Linked DNA regions of Methylocaldum szegediense. The main gene of each other region encodes a partner of the protein of the gene in region 2 in a complex. Links are inferred from orthologs where the notes say so. Each region holds a gene or a part of one and is shown on either strand. Other genes may lie near its edges.

Evidence for each region. The genes of interacting proteins can lie anywhere in the genome.
Region 1: the proteins of trxB (region 2) and trxA are in contact, whole or in part, in a crystal structure (PDB 1F6M), measured with the Escherichia coli proteins. The link is inferred for Methylocaldum szegediense from one-to-one orthologs.

What each region holds. Positions count from the first base shown.
Region 1 is NZ_OX458333.1:1,568,735-1,571,547, reverse strand. It holds trxA (thioredoxin TrxA), read right to left. Parts: upstream 1,666-2,813; coding sequence 1,336-1,665; downstream 1-1,335. Other genes in the region: cysQ (3'(2'),5'-bisphosphate nucleotidase CysQ), read left to right, coding at 2,655-2,813; yrfG (GMP/IMP nucleotidase), read right to left, coding at 1,911-2,567; rho (transcription termination factor Rho), read right to left, coding at 1-1,159. UniProt on the Escherichia coli protein: Participates in various redox reactions through the reversible oxidation of its active center dithiol to a disulfide and catalyzes dithiol-disulfide exchange reactions.
Region 2 is NZ_OX458333.1:3,784,010-3,788,968, reverse strand. The notes cover bases 1,005-3,919. They hold trxB (thioredoxin-disulfide reductase), read right to left. Parts: upstream 2,985-3,919; coding sequence 2,025-2,984; downstream 1,005-2,024. Other genes in these bases: QEN43_RS16420 (DNA translocase FtsK), read left to right, coding at 3,127-3,919; QEN43_RS16430 (rubredoxin), read right to left, coding at 1,749-1,919; QEN43_RS16435 (GTPase), read left to right, coding at 1,005-1,400. In the rest of the region: more of QEN43_RS16435, read left to right, coding at 1-1,004; more of QEN43_RS16420, read left to right, coding at 3,920-4,959.

The DNA of each region.
Region 1 (2,813 bases), 2.2 Mb from region 2 along the record:
GAATTTTTCGCAGGATCCAGCATTTTTGCAGCTCGTCCGGCGGGACAATGTATTCCTCGCGGCGAGTACCAGACCGGTTGATGTTGATGGCTGGATAAATGCGTTTTTCGGCGATTTTACGTTCGAGGTGCAATTCCATATTGCCGGTGCCCTTGAATTCTTCGTAAATCACTTCATCCATGCGTGATCCAGTATCGATGAGGGCGGTTGCGATGATCGTTAGGCTGCCGCCTTCCTCGATGTTTCGGGCAGCGCCGAAGAAGCGCTTGGGCCGCTCCAGGGCGTTGGCGTCGACACCGCCGGTCAACACCTTGCCGGACGACGGGATCACGGTATTGTACGCTCGGGCGAGGCGCGTGATCGAGTCGAGCAGAATGATGACGTCGCGCTTGTGCTCGACCAGTCGCTTGGCCTTTTCCAAGACCATTTCGGCGACCTGCACGTGGCGTGCTGGCGGTTCGTCGAAGGTGCTGGATACTACTTCGCCCTTGACGCTGCGCTGCATCTCGGTGACTTCTTCCGGGCGCTCGTCGATCAGAAGGACGATCAAGTAGCATTCCGGGTTCTTTTCAGCCACCGAATGGGCGATGTTCTGCAGGATCATGGTCTTGCCCGCCTTCGGAGGCGATACGATCAGGCCGCGCTGGCCTTTGCCGATTGGCGCGATGAGGTCGATGACGCGAGCAGTCAAGTCCTCCGTGGTCCCGTTGCCGAGCTCCAGTTGCAAGCGCTCGACCGGAAAAAGCGGCGTGAGGTTCGAGAACAAGATCTTGTGCTTGGCGTTTTCCGGCGGCTCGTAATTGATCTGCTCCACCTTGAGCATGGCGAAGTAGCGTTCGTTGTCCTTGGGTGGACGAATCTTTCCGGAAATCGTGTCTCCGGTCCGCAAGCTAAATCTACGAATCTGACTAGGGGACACGTAAATATCGTCGGGACCGGCCAAGAAGGAACTGTCGGCGGACCGCAGAAAACCGAATCCGTCACTTAGAATTTCCAGTACGCCGTCACCGTAGATGTCCTCGCCGCTCTTAGCCTGTTTTTTCAGGATCGAGAAGATCAAATCCTGCTTGCGCGTTCGTGCGACGCCCTCAATGTCGAGTGATTCGGCGATTTCGATGAGCTCGGAAACAGGTTTGCGTTTAAGATCAGTCAGATTCATAGACGTTAATGAAGAGCAGAATTTAAATGGCTAATAGGATTGCGCTCGTACGAGAAACGAGCTCGGAGAGAACGGCCAGAAGCGGCCCGGTTAAGAGGACGACGTACAGACTTTCACAAACGTTAGCACAGGCGTGCGAGGCCGTCTAGTCGTGGCGACCCGCACATGCCAAGCGCTCAGAGATTGGCGTCAAGGAAGGCCGTCAATTGAGACTTGGCCAAGGCGCCCACTTTAGTGGCTTCCACTTCACCGTTCTTGAACAAAATCAGCGTTGGAATTCCGCGTACACCGTAGCGCTGGGGGGTATTCGGATTATCGTCGACATTGAGTTTTGCGACGGTCAGCTTACCCTCATAGTCCCCGGCGACCTCTTCGAGAATCGGAGCAAGCATTTTGCAGGGGCCGCACCATTCGGCCCAAAAATCAACTAGCACAGGGCCGCTTGCTTTGAGGACCTTGTCCTCGAATTCGGCATCAGTAACCTGAAGTATACGTTCGCTCACAATGAACTCCTCACAGTCTTGACGGGGGAAGATCGAACGGGATTGGGGCGCCAGTGGCCGGCGCGTGAGAACGGTGCAGTGCTCCCTTGCATACGCCCATTTCAGCTTAAACGGAAAACAATTTCAAGTCCTCAGGATTCGTACGTAAATCGCCGTCCATGGACACGAGAATTTTGGCGAGCCGGTGGGCGAGGTGAGAAGTCCTCCTGAAACATGTTCTTCCGGAGGATCCCGCAATGCCATCGACGTCAGCCTGGAGGCATGAGCTCCCGAAAGTCGTCGATAGCGTCGAATTCGACGATGTTCTTTAGAGGCTGACGACTATCGGGTTTCCTTACGGCCACCACATGGCGGATGCCGAATTCCCGCGCGGCGCGTAATACAGGCAAACTGTCGTCAACCAGCAGTGTCCGATCCGTGGAAAACGATTCTTTGACGCTGAGCGCTTGCCAGAAGCCGGGGCTTTCCTTTGGAAAGCCAAAGGCATGCGATGAGAAAACTTCGTCGAAAAACGTATGGAGGCAGGTGCGCTCCAACTTGAGATTCAAGGCCTTGGGATGTGCGTTGGTCACGAGAACCAGACGTTTCCCGGCCTTGCGCACCGCCTCGAGGAATTCCGTGACGTGGGGCAAGACCGTGATCAATCCCGAAATTTCGGCTTTGAGGCCAGCGATGTCCAAGCCCAAGTGATCGCTCCAGTAATCCAGGCAGTACCACTCGAGCTTCCCCTCGGTTTCCTTGAATTTTGGCGCCAATTCCGCCTTGGCTTCGGCCAGGGAAAGCCCGTGCCGTTCGGCATAACGCTGAGGAACGAATTCGAGCCAGAAATGGTTATCGAAATTGAGGTCCAACAGCGTGCCGTCCATATCGAGAAACACGCTGCTGATGTTTCGCCAGTCGATCATGGTTTAATATCTTATTCGGTCGCTTCAGGTATTTTCTTCGATTCTCTCCATTCAGCGTATCCAGTGAGTAGCCGCGGATTTCAGGCCATGCCCCTTAGAAAAGAACCCTCCCGCTTTCTCGAGTCCGTAGTCGCTCTCGCCAAGGAGGCTGGGAGGCGCATTCTCGAAATCTACGTATCGGATTTCCGTGTGGGCGTCAAAGAAGACAGCTCGCCTCTCACCGCGGCTGATCTTGCCTCCCATCAC
Region 2 (4,959 bases):
ATCTCCACGATTCGGTGAAGATCCAACATCTTCCGAAAGACTTCCCTACCGACCGGGTGCGTATCGCCTATCACCACGACGACCGACGCAGACAAGTCCTCTGGATCGACATGCCCGACATCGACAGCACCGAACTGAGCAATCGTCAGCTCGTGCTGGATTGGCTGCCCCACATCGACGTCTTGATTTACGTGGTCAGCCCCGAACGCTATCGCGACGACAAAGGCTGGCGCTTGCTGCAGGCACACGGCGGTGAACATGCCTGGCTGTTCGTGATGAACCAGTGGGATCGCGGCCATCCCGCCCAGGTCGAGGATTTCGCCAAACTCCTGGCCAAGGCGGGATTCAGAAATCCCATTTTGCTCCGCACCGACAGCCGTGAAATCGAAGGTGAACGCAAGCTTGATGATTTCGAGACTTTACAGGCCATACTCCAGGATATGGCTGACCGCCACGTCATCCATCAACTGGAACTGCGAGCGGAAGCCCTGCGCCTGGATGCGCTGCGGAAGGCTTTGAACGATTGCCTCGAAAAGCTCGGCAACCGCGACGGCTACACCGGACTCGAACCCAACTGGTCCGGCATCTGGAGGGAAACCCGTGAGGATTTGATGAAAGGGTTGGAATGGCCGATCCAGGAGGTCGCCCGCGCCTTCGTGACTCACGAGGCCAGCGTGCTGCGCCGGCGTATCGACTTGACCAAGACGCCCGACGAGAAACCACGATCCGAAAAAGCGCGACCGGAATCGATCTTATGGGATGAGTGGGCCGAGAGCCGGTATCAAGATGCGCAAGATCGCCTGATCGTCGAAGCCGGCGAACGGGGACTCGCCGTGATCCCGCTCAAAGCGAGACTGGATGCGGTGGGGAACGGCGTAGGCCGCACCGTTCTCGCGGAAGGACAGCGATCGCTGCGGCTGGCCCTGGCCAATCCGGGAAACGCGTTGCAGCGCTTTTTCCTGAAACTTTCCGGCTTCTTGTCGGTCCTCCTGCCTCTGATCGCCATCGGCTGGGTGTCCTATCAAGTCGTCAAAGGCTATTACGAAAGCGCGCTTTATCACCTAGGCTATCTGGGCACCGATTTCGCCATACACAGCGCCTTGCTCATCGTCCTATCCTGGCTGCTCCCCTATTTCCTTTATCGAAAACTGAAACCCTCAGCCGAACGAACGGCGATCAAAGGCCTTCGGGACGGCATCGCGTTAGGCTTGGATCTGAGCGGCGACCGCGTGGTGGAGCAACTCCGGGAGATGGAGAAAGAACGACAGATCCTGGTCGAAGAGGGCCGTCGCATCGCCAACCTTTCGGCACCAACCGAAACGCCCGCCGTTCAGGGCTCGAAATTGCTGGAACGGGTCCTCCCGGCATCCGCCCGCATTCGTCAGAAAACCACGGGCTAGCTTTTTTTTATGGTTCGGCGGCGCGGCATTTTAAGAATGCGCCAATGAAAGCGCTTTGGAATTGAACAGGGCTCAGAAGGTGCTGGCAAGGAATGTGCGTCGAACGGCAATCCGTGCACTTGGAAATGACGCACGAACCGTCTTGGACATCTCCCCAAAGCGGGCTACGCGACACCGCGTAGGGATTCGAGACTACACGCCACGATCGTAGGTCGACCTTCCCTTGCCGACACTACGCCATGTTTACCGGCGAGTTGTGCTGGTAAAGAATTCCTGACCTAATCGCCACCTTACTCCTACCATCCGTGGTTTTAACCAATTGCGGACGAATCTGTTGGTGTTCCCCGATTACTCCATGACATCAAAGTAACTCTTGTCCACGCCGCATTCCGGGCACACCCAGTCGTCCGGAATGTCTTCCCATCGCGTGCCCGGGGCTATGCCGGAATCGGGGTCGCCTAGCTCCTCATCGTAGACATAACCGCAAGCGGAACAAATGAACTTTCGATATTGGGACATAGGGTAACGGCTCCTCTAGTTATTCTTATGAAAAGTGAAAGTGTCCCCCAAGCCGGCATGAGTGCCTCGCCCATCCGGCATCTTTAGAACAAGACGATGCGGCGCTCAGCCGGCTCCGATATCGTCCAGGTATTTCTCAGCATCCAGCGCCGCCATACACCCCGATCCCGCCGAGGTCACGGCTTGTCGGTAAATGGGATCGGCCACGTCGCCCGCGGCGAAGACGCCGGGCACGCTGGTCGCCGTTGCGTTTCCTTCCAATCCGCTTTTCACGATGATGTAACCATCGCGCATATCCAATTGGCCGGCGAAAATCTCGGTGTTGGGCGTATGCCCGATGGCGATGAAAACGCCGTCCACCTGCAAGTCCTTGGTCGAGCCGTCCGTCACGCTCTTGATGCGCAGTCCGGTAACGCCGGAATCGTCGCCGAGAACTTCATCCACCACGTGGTTCCATTCGATGGTCACGTTCCCGGACCGTGCGCGTTGTAGCAGTCTGTCGGCAAGGATCTTCTCGGACCGGAACTTGTCGCGTCGATGCACGACGGTGACGTGGGACGCGATGTTGGCGAGATAAAGGGCTTCCTCCACCGCCGTATTCCCGCCCCCGACGACTGCCACGGGCTTGTTGCGATAGAAGAATCCGTCGCAGGTCGCGCACGCCGATACCCCCCTGCCTTTGAACGCCTCCTCGGAGGGCAGTCCCAGGTAGCGAGCGGACGCACCCGTCGCGATGATCAGAGCATCACAAGTGTATACGCCGGAATCGCCGGTCAGCCGGAAGGGCCTGGACGACAGATCGGCGGTGTGAATATGATCGAAAACGATCTCCGTATCGAAACGCTCGGCGTGACGGCGCATACGTTCCATGAGATCCGGGCCGAGCAGTCCTTCGGGATCGCCGGGCCAGTTGTCCACCTCGGTGGTTGTGGTCAATTGCCCACCCATCTGAATGCCGGTGATGAGGACCGGCTTTAAATTGGCCCGTGCCGCATAGATGGCGGCGGTATATCCGGCCGGACCCGATCCCAGGATCAATAACCGGCAATGTTTTTGGTCCGTCATAGGCTCCTCGGTTCGGTTTATCGCAACAACAAAATTCCAAGTATGACGACAAGTTTTTCGGGCGTAAAGCCCGGCTCTTGATTAAATCACGCTGATTTTGAACAATACCGCGGTTATTTATTTCTTTGATTTGGTGAGAATTTTGTCGCAATTTCACAAAAAGCTCACGATCGGTCAGGATCTGGGCTCGGTATTGGTCAGAGGGCTGCGCGAGGCAGCCTTTTTGATTTACCTGGCCATTTCATTGTTTTTCCTGATCTCCTTGATGACTTTCGACGCGAGCGATCCGGGCTGGACTCACACTGGCACGGGACGCCCTATCGCCAATGGCGGCGGCGCGGTCGGAGCCTGGCTTGCAGATTTTGCCCTTTCCCTGTTCGGGCTTCCGGCTTTTTTGTTTCCGTTCCTGCTGTCAGGCTACGGTTACGCCGTCTACAAAGGCCCCGCGTCGAAAGAACCCTACGGTGCCGTGAATTATCTGTTGCGCTGGTTCGGTTTCGGAGCCGCGATGGCGTCGGGCTCCGCGTTGGCCGATATTCATCTGTTGCGCGTGCCTTTTCCCCTTCCGGAAACCGCCGGCGGAATCCTGGGCCAGGAAGCGGCCGGGCTATTGATCGGAGCCTTCGGCACGACCGGTGCGACGGTACTGCTCGTTTCATTTTTCCTGGCCGGGGTTTCGCTCTACACCAGCCTTTCCTGGCTGGGTTTGCTGGACGCGGTGGGAAAAGGCGGATTGATGATCGCCAACGGCTTGTTCGCCGCTTTCCAGGCGCTCGGCGGAGCATCCCGAGGGGAGCCAAACAATCAGGAAAGCCAAGCACGGATCGACCCGCCGCGGGAGAAAATCAAGCCCAAGCGGATCGAACCCACAGTCAAACGCAAATCCCAAGCACCGGAAATCAAGGACGCCAAGGAACCTAGGGGACCGCTACGGTTCCACAGGGCTACGACCTCGACCAAGACACTTCTGCCCAACGAGGGCGAACTACCGCCCCTCGATCTCCTCAACAGTGTCGCGCCGAAGATCAAGGGCTACTCCGATGCGGCATTGGAGGAAATGTCTCAAATGGTCGAGTCCATTCTCGCGGATTTCGGCGTAGAGGTCGAGGTCACCGAGGTACACCCTGGCCCCGTCATCACGCGGTTCGAAATTCAACCGGCGGCCGGTGTCAAAGTGAGCCGCATCAGCGGACTGGCGAAGGACCTGGCGCGTGCCTTGTCCGTCACCAGCGTGCGAGTGGTGGAAATCATTCCCGGCAAGTCGGTCATCGGTCTCGAAATCCCTAACGAGGAACGCGAAACCGTATTGCTCCATTCGGTGCTTTCGTCTGAGCCTTACCAGCAATCCACATCGCCCTTGACCCTAGTGCTCGGCAAGGACATCGGCGGCCAGCCGGTAGTGGCCAATCTAGCCCGCATGCCTCACCTCCTGGTCGCCGGCACCACCGGTTCCGGCAAGTCGGTCGCCATCAACGTCATGATCCTCAGCATATTGTACAAGGCCCGACCCGACGAGGTCCGCCTGATCATGATCGACCCCAAGATGCTGGAACTGTCCGTATACGAAGGCATTCCCCATCTCTTGACCCCGGTCGTGACCGACATGAAGGAAGCCGCCAACGCCCTGCGCTGGTGCGTAGCGGAAATGGAGCGGCGCTACAAGCTGATGTCCATGATGGGTGTCCGCAATCTGGCAGGTTTCAATCAGAAGGTCAGCGAGGCCATCGAAGCCGGCGAGCCGATTCTCGATCCCACCTGGTCCGCCGAACAAGCTTTGGAAGGCGAAGAGCCCCCTACCCTCGCCCCCCTGCCCTATATCGTCATCGTCATCGACGAGTTGGCGGATATGATGATGATCGTGGGCAAGAAGGTGGAGGAACTGATCGCTCGCCTCGCCCAAAAGGCGCGCGCCGCCGGCCTGCATTTGATTCTGGCCACCCAGCGGCCGTCGGTGGATGTCCTTACCGGTTTGATC